Linked DNA regions of Pseudobacter ginsenosidimutans. The protein of the gene in region 1 interacts with the protein of each later gene in a pairwise test. Links are inferred from orthologs where the notes say so. Each region holds a gene or a part of one and is shown on either strand. Other genes may lie near its edges. The genes, in order: rlmN and ftsZ.

What was found.
Region 2: the proteins of rlmN (region 1) and ftsZ interact in binary tests that used the Escherichia coli proteins (3 or more experiments, as listed by UniProt). The link is inferred for Pseudobacter ginsenosidimutans from one-to-one orthologs.

Annotation. Positions count from the first base shown.
Region 1 is NZ_CP042431.1:817,690-827,339, forward strand. Bases 3,656-6,554 are described here. They hold rlmN (23S rRNA (adenine(2503)-C(2))-methyltransferase RlmN), read left to right. Parts: upstream 3,656-4,523; coding sequence 4,524-5,585; downstream 5,586-6,554. Other genes in these bases: FSB84_RS03170 (thiolase family protein), read right to left, coding at 3,656-4,436; FSB84_RS03180 (pseudouridine synthase), read left to right, coding at 5,637-6,554. Also shown: FSB84_RS03150 (hypothetical protein), read right to left, coding at 1-568; FSB84_RS30615 (hypothetical protein), read right to left, coding at 594-749; hisS (histidine--tRNA ligase), read left to right, coding at 1,231-2,595; FSB84_RS03165 (DinB family protein), read right to left, coding at 2,580-3,059; more of FSB84_RS03170, read right to left, coding at 3,240-3,655; more of FSB84_RS03180, read left to right, coding at 6,555-7,238; FSB84_RS03185 (RluA family pseudouridine synthase), read left to right, coding at 7,231-7,953; FSB84_RS03190 (metal-dependent hydrolase family protein), read right to left, coding at 8,183-9,457; FSB84_RS03195 (peroxiredoxin), read right to left, coding at 9,607-9,650.
Region 2 is NZ_CP042431.1:2,933,000-2,942,676, forward strand. The notes cover bases 1,165-4,090. They hold ftsZ (cell division protein FtsZ), read left to right. Parts: upstream 1,165-2,026; coding sequence 2,027-3,154; downstream 3,155-4,090. Other genes in these bases: ftsA (cell division protein FtsA), read left to right, coding at 1,165-1,928; FSB84_RS31815 (hypothetical protein), read left to right, coding at 3,157-3,927; FSB84_RS11955 (TIGR01777 family oxidoreductase), read left to right, coding at 4,059-4,090. Outside these bases: FSB84_RS11940 (cell division protein FtsQ/DivIB), read left to right, coding at 1-496; more of ftsA, read left to right, coding at 549-1,164; more of FSB84_RS11955, read left to right, coding at 4,091-4,994; FSB84_RS11960 (peptidase M10), read right to left, coding at 5,708-6,358; FSB84_RS11965 (3-hydroxyacyl-CoA dehydrogenase/enoyl-CoA hydratase family protein), read right to left, coding at 6,645-9,026; FSB84_RS11970 (AsmA family protein), read right to left, coding at 9,111-9,677. UniProt on the Escherichia coli protein: Essential cell division protein that forms a contractile ring structure (Z ring) at the future cell division site. The regulation of the ring assembly controls the timing and the location of cell division.

The DNA.
Region 1 (9,650 bases):
CTGAATCCATTTCGGCAACAAGCCCCGGAAAGCCAAGTGCGCTGTCTATAAAACGGAGCATCGCTTCGCGGCCGCCGGGATATTGTGGCAATGTTTCAATGCAGGGTCCGAAATAAAGATCATGCTCAACCGAATCTGTTAATGATGCAGCATCCGTGCCAAATTCTTCGGGTGGGGGTTCAAGTGGAAGAGGACAAATGATAATTCCCGGAATTTCATCTTTGAAAATGGGAACAGGCGGATCTTCAGCACCTGCCTGGTCTTTATCCATTATGGAATCCGGAGCGATCACCGGAACTGCATACCCGGAGTTGCCCCAAGCCGGGCCTGGTTTTATTGTCTCCCCTTCAGTTGCTGTATCTAATTTAATAAGAGTAAGACTGCAGGTAATCAGGTCATCAACATTTTCCTTATTTCTCCCCAACACGTCTCTCCCACCCCACCAATAATATCCTCCCATACAAAGAACTACCACCAAACACATCCCCACACTCCCTTTTATTAACTGACGATTGTACGCTTTCCTCAATGCATATGCGCCATATTCTTTATTGCGATGCTCAAACAACCGGTCCAGGTGACCGGATTGCGAATCATTTTCTGCTCCCATCACTCAGCAGTTTAACATCATCAAATCGGGTTTTGAACAACGCGCGCGTACCCATATGATGCATCACCACCCTCATTTCCATATGCCCATCTTTCTCAATTGCGAACAACTGCGATCCGCGCAGTATCTTTGCATCCATGAAAATCCTGATGGTTTGTTTGGGAAATATTTGCCGGAGCCCGCTGGCAGAAGGTATCCTGCAATTCAAAGTGCAGGAAGCCGGGCTCGGCTGGACGGTTGACAGCGCCGGAACCAATGGCTACCATATCGGTGATGCCCCCATCACCTCAGTCAGAAAGTGGCCCTGCTCCACGGCATCGATATCAGCTGCCAGCGAGCCAGGCGATTCAGGGCAGACGATTTCAACCATTATGATATGATCTACGCCCTCGCAGGCGATGTGCTTCATGAGATCAAACGCACGGCAGGCAATCAATACGACACTTCCAAAGTGCAACTGCTCATGGATACAATCCACCCCGGCAAACAGATTGACGTGCCCGATCCTTATTACGGAGAAGAACCGGGCTACCACGAAGTATTCGAACTTATCAGCAATGCCTGCGACCAGATCATCCAACAGTTCGCACCCATTCAACGCAACCAGTAACAAAGCAACAATGACAAAACCTTCAATTCCCCGGGGAACAAGAGATTTCGGACCGGAAGTAGTACGCAAAAGGCAATACATATTCAATACTATCCGCAACGTATTTGAACTCTACGGCTTTCAACCACTTGAAACGCCGGCCATGGAAAATATCGAAACCCTTATGGGCAAATACGGAGAAGAAGGAGATAAACTCATCTTCAAGATCCTCAACAATGGACTGGACAATAAAGACAAGGAAGAAAAAACTCGCGCAGCCCTCGAGAAAGTATTGCAGGGCAAAACCACTTCAGACCTCACTGAACGCGCACTGAAATATGATCTCACCATTCCTTTCGCTCGTTATGTGGCAATGAACCATAACCAGCTCACCTTCCCGTTCAAACGCTACCAGATCCAACCCGTTTGGAGAGCAGACAATCCGCAACGTGGCCGTTACCGTGAGTTTACGCAATGCGATGCTGATGTAGTGGGCAGCCGCTCTCTCCTTAATGAAGTGGAACTGGTGAATATCTATCACACGGTATTCATGGACCTCGGACTGAAAGGATACGAGCTCCGCATCAATAGTCGAAAGATCCTAACGGCGCTGGCTGAACGCTGTGGTGGTGCAGACCAGATGATCAATATCACCATCGCTATCGATAAGCTGGACAAGATCGGGCTGGAAAAAGTAAAAGAGGAATTGGTAGTACGAGGTCTGAAGAATGATCAAATCGATATCATCGAACAATATCTTAAAATCGATGGCAGCAATGAAGAAAAGCTGAAAGCAATAGCAGACCTGCTCACCAGCACCGATGCTGCAGCCGAAGGCATTGCTGAACTGCGCACAGTAACGGAAACGGTCAACCTAAAAGAGCTGATCATCGATTTCACTTTGGCGCGTGGACTGAACTATTACACCGGCATCATTTTTGAAGCCAAAGCACCACCCCAGGTGAAGATGGGCAGCATCGGCGGCGGTGGCCGTTATGATGATCTCACAGGCCTGTTCGGTGTTCCCAATATTCCCGGAGTAGGTATCAGCTTTGGCGTAGACCGGATCTATGATGTGCTGGAAGAAATGAACCATTTCCCTCCCGATGTTCAGGTAGGCACACAGGTATTACTCTTCAACCTCGGAGAAGCAGAAAGCAAGGCAGCTTACAAACTCATGCAGGAACTGAGGCTGGCAGGTATCCGCAGCGAACTCTTCCATGAGAACACCAAATTCGATAAGCAGTTCAAGTATGCAGAAAAGAAAGGCATTCCCTATGCTATCATTATCGGCTCTCAGGAACTGGCTGCCGGTGAAGCAGTCATCAAAGACCTGCGCAAAGGCACACAGCTCAAGGTGACGATGGCCGATGCGGCTTGTTATGTTTTCGGATAAAAGATCTGCCGGAGATGGTGCTCCATATGATCAGCATAATCATCTATCCACCAGCCAAGCGTTTTCACTTCGCCGTTAGGAATGATCACCTGGTGACTGAGTTTATCCGCAGGTAGATTGGCAATCACGTAGAGTATCTGCTGATTCAATCCGATCCACATCTGGAGGATATGATCGAAGGGCAGTTGCTGGTACGCGTTGATAGTAACGAGATCGTCCTGCTGATAAGGTGTGATCCTGTAGGGTTGTGGAAGATACTGTACGTCGGTAAAGCGTTTGAGGTTGTTGATGGCAGAGTCAACGAGGTGACCGAGAATTTCCAGCTTCGACCATTTTGCGGGATTGGGCTTTGCCAGCCATTCATCCAGGTCGAGATCGCGCGCCCGTAACGGCATGTCCAGCACATGACTGGTCAATCGTGTTACGGTTGTGGCAATTGCGGGTGTGAGTAATCCTTCCTGCATAACAACAAATTTTAGGACATTCAAGTTACTGAAAATAATTGAGGAATCCACGGTAATCCCGCATCCGGACAGGATTTGCCAGGGGTCCAACAATCAATGTTTACACTCATTGAAAAGATTATGCCAGAAAAAAGGCGAAGCCATCGCTCCGCCTTTCGATTATCTTACAAAATTATCTTTTTACACTTTTTCATACACGATAGCAGCTCCCTGCCCTACGCCCACACACATAGTGGCCAGTCCATAACGCATATCCCTGCGTTGCATTTCATGCACAAGCGTGGTAGTGATGCGCACACCACTGCAACCCAGCGGATGACCGATGGCAATTGCGCCACCATTCACATTCACTTTGCTCTGATCAAGCCCCAGATCACGGATGCAGGCGAGGGATTGTGAAGCAAAGGCCTCATTCAGTTCGATCAGGTCCAGGTCTTTCACTGTAAGACCTGCACGTTGCAGCGCCTTCTGCGATGCAGGTACAGGGCCGATTCCCATGATGCTGGGATCCACGCCGGCTACGCCCATCGATACAATCCGCGCCATCGGCGTGAGATCATATTTCTTTAACGCCTCTTCACTGGCAAGCAATACAGCAGCAGCGCCGTCATTGATGCCGGAAGAGTTGCCCGCTGTTACCGAACCGTCCTTCGCAAAAGCAGGACGAAGGGTCTGTAGTTTCTCCAAAGTTGATTTGCGCGGATGCTCATCCACTTCGAACAAGATCTTTTCATTCTTTCCTCCCAATACTTCCACACCTGCGATCTCGATGGGCCAGATACCTCTCTCGAGTGCAGCGAAATATTTGTCCTGGCTCGCCAGTGCAAATGCATCCTGCTCTTCGCGACTGATCTTCCATTGTCTGGCAACGTTCTCCGCAGTTTCTCCCATCGAATAGGGATGATGCATATCGGAGAGTTTCTTATTGGTGAATCGCCATCCGATAGTGGTATCGTACATTTCGGTATTACGACTCCAGGCTCCTGATGATTTGGCCATCACGAAAGGCGCGCGGGTCATGCTTTCAACGCCACCTGCCAGGTAGAGTTCGCCCTCGCCGCACATCACGCCGCGGGCAGCATCCATAATAGCCTGCAACCCGGAAGCGCAGAGACGGTTCACGGTATTGCCACCAACAGAAACGGGCAGACCAGCCAGGAGAGCGGCCATCCGGGCCACATCGCGGTTATCTTCCCCCGCCTGGTTGGCATCGCCGGCAATCACATCTTCGATCGCATTCACATCAACCCCAGGATTGCGCTGGATGAGGGTTCTGAGCACATGGGCAAGCAGGTCGTCAGGCCTGATGCTGCTGAGTGCGCCACCATATTTTCCGATCGGCGTTCTCACTGCATCAACGATATAAACTTTCTTCATATAGCTTATTAAGGCAGCAAATATAGCGGATTGCCCCATCTTGCAATACAGGCCCGCCGTTACCAAAAACAATAGTACCTTTGCAGGATGGCAAACACAGGGAAGAAGAACATAAGGCACCTGAGCCTCAGTGAGTTGGAGACTTATTTTGAGGAACTTGGCGAGAAAAAGTTCCGCACCAGACAGGTGTACGAATGGATTTGGCAGAAACATGCCCATAGCTTCGAAGCCATGACCAACCTCAGCAAAGAGCTCCGTCAGAAACTCGCTGACAATTTCTCCCTTCCCGCCCTCGGCGTGGGTGCCACTCAATATTCCGCAGATGGAACGGTGAAATCAAGATTCAAGACTGTTGACGGACATGCCGTGGAAGGCGTTCTGATCCCGACAGACGAACGCAAAACTGCCTGCGTGAGCTCACAGATCGGATGTTCACTCAGCTGTAAATTCTGCGCTACAGGGTACATGGAGCGCAAACGCAATCTTGACTACGATGAGATCTATGACGAAGTGGTACTGATCAATCAGCAATCCGAACGCGTATACAATAAGAAACTCACCAATATCGTATTCATGGGAATGGGTGAGCCGCTGCTGAATTATAAGAACGTACTCAAAGCCATCGAGAAGATCACTGATCCGAATGGTGGACTGGCCATGAGCCCGCGCCGCATCACCGTGTCTACCGCCGGTGTTGCGAAAATGATCCGTCAGCTGGGTGAAGACCAGGTTCGATTCAAACTCGCTTTGTCTTTGCACGCAGCCAATGACCAGAAAAGAAATGAGATCATGCCGATCAATGAGACCAACAATCTCAAAGCCCTGATCGATGCCATGAATTTCTTCTACAAGGCAACCGGTAATGAGATCACTTTCGAATACATCCTCTTCAAAGACTTCAACGATTCTCTGAAAGATGCGGATGAACTGATCAGGATCTACAGACAGGTTCCTGCAGATCTTGTGAATATTATCGAGTACAATCCGATCGACAAAGCCGCTTTCATGAAGCCCGACGAGAATGCTGTGCAGGCATTCATGCAGTACCTGGAAAAACACCGCGTCAATGCAAGGCTACGCCGGAGTCGTGGAAAAGATATCGATGCAGCCTGCGGTCAGCTGGCCAATAAGGAAGTACAGGTAGGTTAATATTTCTCTATATATTTTTTATTTACTGTTGAAAAACAGCAATGCATTTTTATGAAAAAACAACCTCAGGGATTCAAGAAATTCATCCAGACGGAAGAAAAAGGATCCATCAAAAAAGAGCGCATCCGCCAGGAAAAGAAAGCCATGCGCAAAGAGACCCAGGAATATTTTGCTAAAAAGAAAGAAGAGGCAAAACAGTCAAGAGCTACTGGAAATACAACCAGTAAAGCCAAATGGGGATCACGCGGCAATGAAGGCGCTGACAGGATCGAGAAAAAGAAATTCTCCAAATCAGAAGATAGCAAAGAACGCGGTGGCCGCACATTCAAAAAGAATGATACCGGCAATAGTTCCTATAAAGGAGCTTCCAAAGGAAAGCGTTCTTTCAAAAGCAATGATCGTGAAGACCGTAATCAACAAGGTGATTCACGTGGCGGTTTCAAAAAGAAAGGCGGCTTTAAAAAGAGCAGCGGCTTAGGTCCACGCGCTTTCAAGAAAGCTGGTGGTTACAAAGCGATGAGCCGCGACGCTGCGGGCTTTGAAGAAAAAACAAAGGGCTTCAAAAAAGAAATTCCCGCTGCACCGAAAGATCAGGAGCAGCAGTCGCCCAGATTCAAGAATACACGCTTCACCGACAGGAACCCTTACCAAAAGAACGAAGAAGGCTCCACAGAAGATACCAAACCTTCCCGTTTCGATAAAACAGAAAAGCCTGCATTCAAAAAACGTGAAGGCGGATCCGAAAAAACATCGAAACCCAAATCGAACTTCGCCAGCCGGATCGAAGGCGCAGGCCCGCAAACAGAGAAGTCTGCAAAAAACACTCCCGGTACCGCCCGCAAGAAGATTGCGGTAGAGAAAACTGAGGAAACTCCTGAAAAACCTGCTATCGTGAATACAGGCACTATGCCGCTCAATAAATTCATTGCACATGCAGGCGTTTGCTCCAGAAGGGATGCAGCCGATATCGTGAGATCAGGTAAGGTAGTAGTGAATGGAGAAACCGTTACCGAACCAGGTTTCAAAGTATCCGGCAAAGACGAGATCAAAGTGAATGGAAAGAAAATAGCCGTGAGAAGGAATCTCGTGTACATCCTGCTCAACAAACCCAAGGATTATATCACTACTACAGAAGATCCGCAGGGCCGCAAAACAGTGCTGGATATCATCCGCAATGCCACTACCGAGCGCGTATACCCGATCGGAAGGCTGGACCGCAATACAACCGGCGTTCTTCTCCTTACCAATGATGGAGAACTGGCGCAGAAATTATCACATCCCAGTTACGAGATCAAAAAGATCTATGAAGTAACACTCGATAAACCACTCACCAAAAAAGACTTCGACAGTATCATAGGTGGCGTGAACCTCGAAGATGGCTTCATTCAGCCCGACGCACTCGCGTATGCTGACAGCAAAGACAAAGCAGTGATCGGTATCGAGATCCACAGCGGCCGCAACCGCATCGTCCGCCGCATCTTTGAACATATGGGCTACGATGTGCGTAACCTGGACCGCGTAATGTACGCCAATCTCACCAAGAAGAATGTTGACCGCGGCAAATGGAGACTCCTCACCGAGAAGGAAGTCCGACTGCTCAAATACCTCAACGCTTCCTACACCAACAAAAACAAACCTGCGCGCCGTGGCTAAGATCTCACTGGACATTATCGAAGAGAACGATCATTTTGTAGCTGTCAATAAACCATCAGGAATGCTCAGCATCCCTGACCGGGAAGGAAAAGAGACGAGTCTCAAACAATTACTCCGCGAGAAATACGGAAATATCTTTGTTGTGCATCGTCTGGACAGGGATACCAGCGGCGTGATCATTTTCGCCAAGAACGAAGAAGCCCATCAATTCCTCTCCATCGCATTCGAAGACAGAACGGTGGAGAAATTCTATGAGGGCATCGTAACCGGTACATTGCCTTCAACCGAAGGCACCATCGATCAGCCGATCGCGGAAAACACCACCAAAAGAGGTGAAATGCTTATCCACAGAAGAGGCAAGCCATCTATCACCGATTATAAAGTAGAAGAGAATTTCGGAAAATTCTCGCTGGTGAGATTTCAGATCCATACCGGTCGTACACACCAGATCCGTGTGCATATGCAGTTCCTGGGTCATCCGCTGATTTGTGATGAAACTTATGGCGATGGAAAACCCGTGCTGATTTCCAGCATCAAAAAAGATTACAAGCTCTCCAAAAGCGAAGAAGAGGAACGTCCGATCCTAAACAGGGTAGCGTTACATGCAGCAGAACTACGGTTTACATCTCCTAACGGTACGAAGTATGTGCTGAAGGCAGAGATGCCGAAGGATATGCGGGCGCTGTTGCAGCAGTTAAGGAAGCGGGTGAAGTAAAGAATCCAAATCGATTTATGTAATAAAATGTATGCAGCAGCATCCTGCAATACATTTTGTTTTTTACGGCATCAAGCATGGAAGAAACGGAGGTGATGATTGCACCAATTCTGCATGGCATTGTCCACTTTTGCATTTTCCCGTCAGCAACCAATTCCTGTATATGACATCATTCAATACCAGGAAGTCAGCTCACCTCGTAATACAGGTAGCTGTTTTCAAACATTGATCATTTCTTATACACCACGCCATCCTTCATCACAAAATTCACTTTCCCCATCACTTTCGCATCGCGTTCCGGATCGCCATCCACCGCAATGATATCGGCCAGTTTCCCTTTCTCTATACTGCCTAGCTGATCACTTACACCCAGCAGATCAGCGGCACTCACAGTGGCCGACTGAATGGCTTTGATCACCGGCATGCCGGCTTCATTCATATACACAAACTCCATCCAGTTCTTGCCATGCGCGTACACACCGGCATCGGTACCGAATGCGATCTTCACTCCTTCCCTGTATGCTTTGGCAAACATGTTCTGCATTTTTGGTCCGATGGCCAGCGCCTTGGGTGTTACCAGCTCAGGATAATAGCCTGTCTTCTTTGCAGAGTCAGCAACAGATTTTCCTGCAATGATGGTTGCTACCAGGTAAGTTCCATGCTGCTTCATCAGCGCAATCACTTCATCATCCATATAAGTTCCGTGTTCGATACTGTTCACACCACCACGCACTGCACGCTTCATGGCTTCAGCGCCATGACAATGAGCTGCCACTTTAAAACCGTAATCTTTCGCCGTTTCAACAATCGCTTTTATTTCATCTTCTGTAAACTGTGGGTTCTCGCCGCTCTTCGCAACGCTGAGCACACCGCCCGATGCAGTGATCTTGATCAGGTCTGAGCCATCCTTGTATCGTTGACGAACCGCTTTGCGGCATTCATCCGGCCCATTGGCAACGCCTGCTGAAGGCCCCGGATCACCTTGCAGGTCTTTGCGATAGCCATTCGTGGGATCAGCATGGCCGCCTGTAGTTGCAATAGATTTCCCTGCCGTAAACACACGCGGTCCTACGATCAAGTTCTTATTGATGGCATTGCGCAAAGCGATGTTCACACCGCTGCCGCCGAGATCGCGCACAGATGTAAAGCCAGCCATCAAAGTACGATTGCTGAATACTACAGATTGAAATGCATAATCGGCGGGATTCAATGTAAAAGCTTCCAGGTAACGGTTCGGATTGGTTTCATGCTCCATATGCACATGACAATCGATCAATCCCGGCATCACCGTGGATCGTTTCAGATCGATCACAATATCAGAGCTGGTTCCGGCAACATAACCCTTTTGTATATCCGATATCTTATTTCCTTCGACGAGGATGGTTTGCTCAGTAAGCACTGAACCATTCTTTACATCTATCAGCCTGCCACAATGCAGGAGCGTTCGTTGCGCAGACAATAATGCAGGAATGGAAAACAGGAAAACGAAAAACAGCTTTCTCATGTAGCAGTAGATTGGTTTGTTCCCTTAAGATACTAATTGCCGGGAAGAATCCTATCCCTTCAAACAAAAATCCCCTGCAGTAAATGCAAGGGATCCTGAATATTAAAAGCTACGGAACTACAGCCTGATTGCTGTTACAGGTATAACAATTACAGATTAGGCTGCGGTGTGTAGCGCAGATATGGTTTTACCA
Region 2 (9,677 bases), 2.1 Mb from region 1 along the record:
GGCGCAGATCGCACAGGTGGATATTACACCCGACAGAAAATTCGAAATGATGCCCACTATCGGAAGTCATGTGATCGAATTCGGAAATGGACAGGACTTTGAAAAGAAATTCCGCAGACTGCTGATCTTCTATAAAGATGTGCTCAGCAAAACCGGGATGGACACTTATAGCAGGATCAACGTACAGTTCGACAGGCAAGTGATCGGAGTGAAAGGAGGGAGGACTGCAACTGCACCCATTCCTCTGCCCGTAAGGGATAGTTCGTTCAGCAGAACAACTTCCACCTTATCGGCAGGCAGGACAAATCCCGCAAACACCGAAAAACCACCCATAGATTCCCGACCTGCCGCTATCCGGAAGAACCAGTCCGGAGCCAAGAAAAATCCACCTTCGAAAAGCCAGTCCTATGAAACCCCGACGAAACAGTTGAACAAGAAGGCAGGTTCAACGGACACCAAACCCAAAGCTGTGATGCCAAAACGCAATTCCCATTAAATCAATAACAACACAACTAATCAAATAACAACAACTAAAAACAGGATAGATTATGAACAATGAGCAACAACCCATCATCGTCGGGCTGGACATCGGCACGACGAAGATTGCAGCGATTGCGGGTCGAAAGAACGAGTACGGGAAACTGGAGATCATTGGGTTTGGTCGAGCCAACTCCAACGGAGTGAAGCACGGTCAGGTTTTGAACATCGATGAAACCATCAAGGCCATCCGCATGGCACTTGATAACTGCTATGCTTCCAATCCCAACCTGGAGATCAATGAAGTGTACGTAGGTATTGCAGGGCATCATATCAAGAGCCTGCAAACCCGCGGCGACATTGTACGCCAGCACACGGAAGAAGAGATCACTCACCGTGAGATCGACCAGCTCATCGCTGACCAGTACAAAACTTATATCCCTGCAGGTGATCAGATCATCGATGTGATCCCGCAGGAATTTACAGTTGACAACTTTCAGAACATCCCGAACCCTATCGGTTACGGTGGTGTGAAGATCGGCGCCAACTTCCATATCATTACAGGTGATAAGAATGCCATCCGCAATATCAACCGCGCTGTTGAGAAAAGCGGACTGCATACAAAAGACCTGGTACTGCAACCGCTGGCTTCTGCTGCGGCTGTGATGGGACATGAAGACCTGGAAGCAGGTGTTGCCATTGTTGACATCGGTGGTGGTACTACTGACCTCGCCGTGTTCTATGAAGGTATCCTGAAACATACAGCGGTTATTCCTTTCGGTGGTGAGAATATCACCAATGATATCAAGACCGGTCTTGGTGTATTGAAAACCCAGGCTGAACAAATGAAAGTACAGTTTGGCTCGGCTCTTGCTAATGAAGCAAAGACAAATGCATTCATCACTATCCCGGGTCTCCGCGGCATGCCTGCCAAAGAGATCAGCGTGAAGAACCTGGCCAATATCATCCAGGCGCGTATGAATGAGATCATGGACTTCGTTACTTACCATCTGAAACAGGTAGGGCTCGACAATCGTACATTGAATGGCGGTATCGTGCTTACCGGTGGTGGTGCACAACTGCGTCACCTGATCCAGCTGACTGAGTATGTAACAGGATTGAATTGCCGAATCGGTTTCCCAACTGAGCACCTGGCAGCAGGTCATATCGAAGAGCTGGCAAAGCCAACTTATTCAACCTGTATCGGTCTTATCCTGAAAGGATACAGCGATTACGAGAACAACCGTAAGCAGTTCGAACATCAGTTCAGGAAGGTTGAGATTCCTGAAACACTGAAGAAGCCAACTGTGATCGAGAATATAACAGAAGAAATTGCAGAACCGGAGCAATCCGAAAAAGTAAAGAATCGTAAGGGGATCAAAGATTTCTGGGGCAAATTCAAAGACGGCATCATTGACCTGTTCAAAGAAGAAGAGGACCACGCTCTCTAACCCTGGACCCATCGATCATTTACTAACCCATTATTAGAAACTGTCTCCGGATGGGCTTTCAGGTGAAGCGAGGCCTGGTGAGACACAAAACGAAAGCTATGATTCATTTTGATCTACCGAAAGAGAAATCATCCATCATCAAAGTGATTGGTGTGGGTGGTGGTGGCAGCAATGCTGTCAATCACATGTTCGCGCAGCAGATAGAAGGTGTGAATTTCATCATCTGCAATACGGACGCACAGGCCATTGCGCAAAGCAATGTGCCCAATAAAATACAGCTCGGACCACACCTTACACAAGGTCTGGGCGCCGGCGCCAATCCGGATATTGGCCGTCAGGCTACCGAAGAGAGCCTGGAAGAGATCAAACGCATACTGGAAGTGAATACCAAGATGGCATTCATTACAGCCGGTATGGGCGGCGGCACCGGAACTGGTGGCGCTCCCATCATTTCAAAGATCTGTAAAGACCTTGGTATCCTCACGGTGGGTATCGTTACCACACCCTTCACCTATGAAGGAAAGAAACGTCAGATCCAGTCTGATGAAGGTATCAAGAGCCTGAAACAATATGTAGACACCCTGCTGGTGATCAGCAACGATAAGCTGCGTCATCAGTTCGGTAACCTGAAGATGAAAGAAGCGTTTGCGAAAGCAGACAATGTACTGGCTACCGCTGCCAAATGTATCACCGATGTGATCAACAGCACAGGCCAGATCAACGTAGACTTTGCAGACGTTTGTACGGTTATGCGTAATGGTGGTGTTGCCATCCTCGGCAACGCGTCCTGCTCCGGTGAAGACCGTGCACAACGCGCCATTGAAGAAGCGCTCAATTCACCATTGCTGAACGACAACGATATCAGCGGCGCCAAATGGATCCTCATCAATATCAACTCTGCCGAGAACGAACATGAGTTCACGATGGATGAGGTAGACACTATCCAGAACCACCTGCTGAGCCAGGCCGGTGAAGGAACAGATGTGATCCTCGGTTTGGGTTACGATAATTCACTGGGAGACCAGATCGGCATCACCCTCATCGCTACCGGCTTTGAGTACAGTGATCCTTTCACCAAAAGGCTGCGCAGCCGAAGAAAGAAGAGAAGATCCTCTTCAATCTCAGCCAGCAGCCTGAACCTCCCGTTACGCCTGTACCTCCTGTTGCGAGCCAGCAACAGCAGCAACAGCAACAGCCACAGGCTTCTGCCACCAGGCCATCGGTGATCATGCCGAAGAAAGAAGAACCTCCGGTGCAGCCACAAATGGTTGCCGAGCAACCTCCTGCTATCAGGGAAGAGTTGCAACCGAAGCTGGTGGACATGGATTCTCCTTCTGCCTCCACGCCGCTTGTGCTTTTTACGAGCGATGAGCCTGGGAAAAATACCGTGGATAAAAATGATGAGCCGGAAAGGATTGAATGGGTACTTTCGCAGCCTTCCCAACCTGCTCCCCAATTGAACCAGCAGCAAGCTAGCAACGCTGCTGCGTCTCAGAGTTCAGGCGGATTTCTCGCGCGACCATCCAATATTTATGCTGATTCCGCATTTGAAGATTCCAAACAAACTAAGCCTGTGAATCAACCCGTCCAGAACCAAGCCACTGTAAAGCCCGTCAGGGAGGAAGATCCCAATGACATGCAGTTGGTGTTCCGTGATGATATTCCAGCGGCGGATGTGCCTGGGGCCCACCAGACTCCACCAGTTGTTATGGCATCTTCTGTTGAGGAACCAGCGATGCTGGACGAAGCAGAGGAGCAAAAACGTCGCGCAGCCGAAAGGATTCAGAAGTTACGTAACCTGAGTTTCAATATCAACGGCGCTGACCCTAACAATGAGTTTGAAACTGTGCCGGCTTACATCCGCCGCAATCTTGAACTGTACAACACCATCAGCAGTGTTGAGAATTTCTACAGTAATTACGAAGTAAAAAATGATGAGAATAATAAAACCAGTATCTCTACCATCAACACTTTCTTAGATGGAGAGAAACCGGATTGATCCATCGTTCATCTCTTTCCTGTATTAAGTCTATTAAAATACAGCGATTGTTGTTTTTAGTTGTTTCCCTCCTGATTCCTCGGGAGGGATTTTTTTTTGACTAAATTTGTAAAGGCACTCAAATCCTGATTATGCAAACAGTTCTCATTACAGGAGGCACCGGCCTGGTAGGGTCCGCACTTACCCGATTGCTGGTGAACAAAGGTTACCAGGTGATCATCCTCACACGCAGGTCAAAGCCCGCAGAAGGCGCTGTGTCCTACGCCGAATGGGATCCTGCTGCCGGAACCATCGACGTCAAAGCTGTGCAGCAGGCCGATATGATCGTTCACCTGGCGGGCGCCAATGTGGGCGAGAAACGCTGGACAAAAAAGAGAAAACAGGAAATCCTCGATAGCCGTGTAAAGAGTGCCAACCTCATCGTTCAAACGCTTCAATCGAATCCCAATAAATGTCGTGCCGTGATCAGCGCCTCTGCCATCGGCTGGTATGGTGATGATAATCTGCGTCCGGCAGGTAAAACCATGTTCACCGAAGAAGCGCCTGCCGACACGCAATACCTTGGCGCCACCTGCAAGGAATGGGAAGAAAGTATCCAGCCAGTCACGGCCATGGGTAAGCGCCTTGTGATCCTCCGCTCGGGCATCGTACTCAGTAACCATAGCGGCGCATTCCCCAGTTTCAAGAAGCCTGTGAAAATGGGATTTGCTGCTATTCTCGGCAATGGCAGACAGGTGATCAGCTGGGTCCATATCGAAGACGCTGCGCGCCTCTATCTCTTCGCCATCGAAAACGAACATCTCCAGGGCATCTTCAACGCAGTAGCACCGCAGCCCGTCACCAATGAACATCTCACTGTCACACTCGCCCAGAAAATGAAGGGCAAATTCTATATCTCCATCAATGTTCCTTCATTCCTTCTGAAGATCATCCTCGGCGAAATGAGTGTGGAAGTTCTGAAAAGCGCCACTGTCAGCAGCGCGAAAATCAGTAAGGCCGGGTTCCAGTTCCTGTATCCAACGATTAATGTGGCCATAGATAGCCTCATAGGTCGCCTCAGGGTATAAAAAATCCGGCTGCAAAACGAACTGGCGCGGGAGAATAAGTATTTGACTGTGGTTGGTTGGATTGGGGTTTGGTAATTCTATTGGACTGTTTCGCTTACGTTTTGAAGGCCGGAGTTTTTTTACACCCTTCGGCTGATGGTGTCGCGGGTGCATCAGTGTTGATAGATAGGTAGCAAGGGCGTCATTTCTTTTGTTTGGGTACTTTTTGTTTGAGCAATTATCTCGGTTGTTGATTCTTTGCGTTGTTTCAAATGTGAGAAGAAGATTTGACTTTTGTGTTTTGGATGAAGAACTGGCTCTGCTGTTGGAAAAAAATCAGGGAGTTTAAGTGGCAGATAATGCACATTGCTTTTGATTGGGGTGATTTGAGTTGTTTTTTATTTTTCTCTTTTACACGTCTGGATCGCAAAGTATGGACGGAGTGTTGCGTTACTGATGTTCTTCTGCGAGTTGAAAACAATATTGCTTTTGTGAAATACTATTGATGGTTGATGGAGTTTTAGTAGTGTATTATATCCTCAACCAAAACTGTTGCAATATTATCGTGCTGGAGGCGAAGTGATATGATAAGCTGGTCCTGGAAACAAAAGCGAAAAAGCCTGGCTCAGCACTACATTCACATTCAACCAACCAAAGCCCAATACCACCACAAATGCGCGGGTTTGTTTCCCAACCAGCGTTCATATCCTTCGCCGACTCTCAAAGAAAAAAAATCACCCATGTTTTGAATGATATAAACTACTAAACTCCCCCAAAACCGCAACTCCATTCCCATCAAAATCAAGCTTGTTCAACTTCAGATCCGCAACATCGGTGAGTAAGACTCTCCGCCATTGCGGGTCCAGCGTGCCTCCCTTCGCCCCTGGTGTTGCGTTGGGATCGTACTGGTATTGCGGATCACAGAGAGTGCCACGTGGGAACATGATGCCCGGAGCGCCTTTGCCGCGTATGTCGAGATTGGTGGGGTGTTCCAGACCAAGCGTATGTCCATACTCGTGAGCGGCAGTAGTGGCGGTTTGTTTCAGGTTGGCGAGTTTGAAGTAGCCGGTATTGCTGCCAAGCCCATCAACGAAGGAAATATCGAGATTGCTGAACTCTTCGATGCGGAAGAAATTGAGACGGGGGTTATCATTGTACCAGACCTTTTCCGGAGGGAGATCGGGTTGGTAACTGCCTTCGATCTGAAAGCGGAGGAGGAATTCCTGATCTTTTATTTTGATGATGGCTTTCGGTTCGTTCCAGATAAAAGCGATATCATCTGCCATTTGCTGTGCCAGCGTTTGATCGGCGGCGTCGCCATAAATGATGATACTGGAGTGAATGGTCAGTGTGGCGTTGGTATGATCGAGTGAGGCTTCTCCCATATGAGGTGATTGTTGAATAAAGATAGTAAAGAAGATGGAGGGGCAATCGGAGCAGGCCGGGAGTGTATGAAGAGTGTATGCCGGGTTGGTGGTTTACTGGGGAAGAGTTGCTGCCGGAGGTATGTGGAGGCTATGCGGGAGGCATGGAAGAGGTACGAAAATGGCATGCGGAGAGCAGGTGCCTGCCGGGAAATAGAAAGGGGTTGCCCTGACTCAACAGAACAACCCCGTTTTCTCTCATGTGACCCGACCCCCGTGGGTCTTGAGTCTTTTATCGGGCTAACCCCTAGTTGCGAATGGGTTTGCCGCCCTTTAATACGCTTTGAATTCTTTCGAGTGATTTCTTCTCGCCGCAGAGGCTGAGGAAGGCTTCCCTTTCGAGGTCGAGCAGGTATTGCTCGCTTACGAGGGATTGCTCGCTCAGGTCGCCGCCGCACATTACGTAGGCCAGTTTTTTGGCTACGGTAACATCGTGGTCGGTTGCGTAGCCGGCGCGCCACATGCCGTTGATTCCGGCGTAGAGTGCGCCGAGCGCTGAACGGCCGAGGACTTTCACGTCTGTGCGAGCTACCGGCATGGTATAACCGCTATCGTATATTTCAATGACGCTTTTCTTTGCTTCTGCGATCCTTCTTCCCTGGTTCATTACTATCTCATCATGTCCTTTGCGCAGGATTCCCAGATCATAGGCTTCGGCAGCGGAAGTAGCCACTTTGGCCGTTGCGATGGTGAGGAACCTGTTCTTGAGGGTGATGCTGTCGGGTTCGTCTTCATGCATTTCATCTGCTGCCCGCAGTGCGAACTCCTTGGTGCCACCGCCACCGGGAATGAGGCCCACGCCCAGTTCCACGAGACCGATATAAGTTTCTGCAGCAGCGCATACCTTGTCTGAATGCAGGCTCAGTTCGCAGGCTCCGCCGAGGGTGAGTGCATGTGGGGCTACAACAACCGGAATGGCTGAATAGCGCGCCCGCATCATCGTTTGCTGGAAGAGGCGGATGGCCATATCCAGCTCGTCGTATTCCTGCTCTATCGCAAGCATGAAAATCATGCCAACATTTGCGCCGGCACTGAAATTAGGGCCGTCATTCGCGATCACCAGGCCCTTGTAGCCTGATTCTGCGAGTGCAATGGATTTTTGAATTCCTTCGAGCACTTCACCGCCAATGCTGTTCATCTTGGTACTCCATTCCAGTCCGAGAACATTATCACCTAAATGATAGGTGCGGCATGAGCTGTTTTTCCAAACGGTCTGGTTCTCGAAGTTCTTCATCACCAGGAAGGCTTCGCCGCCGGGTAATGCTTTGTATGATTTGGTAGGAATATCGTAGTAGAGCCTGCGTCCGTTCTCCACTTTGTAGAAGGAGCTGGCGCCGGAGGCGAGCATTTCATCTACCCAGGGGGCCAGGGTGTAGCCGGCTTCTTTCATTTTCTTCACGCTGTTGGCAACGCCCAGTACGTCCCAGCTTTCAAAGGCACCGATCTCCCAGCCGAAACCCGCCATCATGGCGTCATCCACGCGATAGATATCATCGCTGATCTCGGGAATGCGGTGTGAGATATAGGAAAACAAGCCATAATGAAAGTGACGATAGAAATCACCTGCCTTGTCCATTCCTGTTACCAGCGCTTTCAGCCTGGTCTTCAGATCATCGATGGGCTTTGCAGCTTCCACCGTTGCGAACTTTGGTTTCTTGCGTGGCTCGTATTCGAATGTTTCGAGATTGAGTGTGTAGATCTCTTTTTCACCCCCGGCGCCTTTCCTTTTGGAGAAAAAGCCTTGTCCGGTCTTATCGCCGAGCCAGTTATTGGCTACCATTTTATCCAGCCAGGCTGGGATAGTGAATGCGGCCCGCTGTTCATCATTTGGACAATTCTCTGCCACGCCTTTGGCAACTTTCACCAGCGTATCGATACCCACTATATCAGCGGTTCTGAAGGTAGCGGATTTCGGACGGCCGATGATGGGGCCGGTGAGTGCATCGATTTCATCGATGCTCAGTTTCATTTTCTCCACCAGTCCGAAGATGGCCATAATGCCGTACACGCCGATGCGGTTGGCGATGAAGGCTGGCGTATCCTTGGCCAGTACAGTGGTTTTGCCGAGTTGAAGATCTCCATAGTGTAAAAGGAAATCGATAACGGCAGGATCTGTATATGGAGTAGGGATGATCTCGAGGAGACGCAGGTAACGCGGTGGATTGAAGAAGTGTGTACCGCAGAAATGTTTTTTGAAATCTTCACTTCTGCCTTCCGCCATCAGGTGAATGGGAATGCCTGAAGTGTTGGAGGTGATGAGGGTACCGGGCTTACGGTATTTCTCCACTTCTGTAAAGATCTGCTGCTTGATGTCCAGGCGTTCCACCACTACTTCGATCACCCAGTCGTAGCCCCCGATATCCTTCATATTGTCTGTGAAGTTGCCGGTGCTGATGCGTTTGGCTACATCTTTGGTAAAAACGGGAGATGGATTGCTTTTGAGTGCGGCCTGCAATGCGTCGTTTACCAGTTTGTTCCTTTCGCCGGGTTTGGTACTTTCTTCTGCTCCTTTTGCCAACATATCTAACAAGAGTACCTGTAAGCCTGCGCCTGCAAAATGGCAGGCGATCCTCGATCCCATTACACCGCTCCCAAGTACTGCAACCTTTCTGATGATGCGATTGGACATAGCGAAAAAATTAGTTAGTTAAACAACTATTTCCATCGAAGATAGAACAAAAAACGATAAAGGGCTAGCGGGTGGTTGAAAAAATTATTCAAAATATTGAATAGCAGGCAACTCATTTTTTTTGAGCGCCTTGTGGTAACGTTTGAGGAGTTTGCGGTTTTTCTTTACGCCAACACTGCTGGCCGCACCACTGAGTGTCATCTTCACCCAGTAATTGAAAATGGAGCGGTCGCGGAAACGGGGGAAATACACAGTGCCTGTTCTTTTTGCATTATGTTTTCGAAGCACCAGGTGATTGGCGGCCCAGGTAATGAAGCGTGTTACGAATGTCGTCTTTTCCTCAATTCCATTTTTCAGGAATTGGATATTAAGATTCCTGTATTGCATTTGCATTTCTCCGAGGGAAACGTAATCGCGACCTATGGCGCGGAGGATCATCGTGTCCAGCTCCCCGCTGCGCACTTTGATACTGGCCAGTGGTTCGAGTATTGAGTTAAGCATAGGAAGATGGGCAGGGCTCATGTGCACATCCAGGAAGAAGCCTTTCAGGCTGTCTGTATAGCTTTCGTCCATATTCAGTTTGATCCCGATCTTATCCATGAACCTGGCGGTTGCCCGCAAACGCAGGCTATCGGTATCGCTCATGTCAAC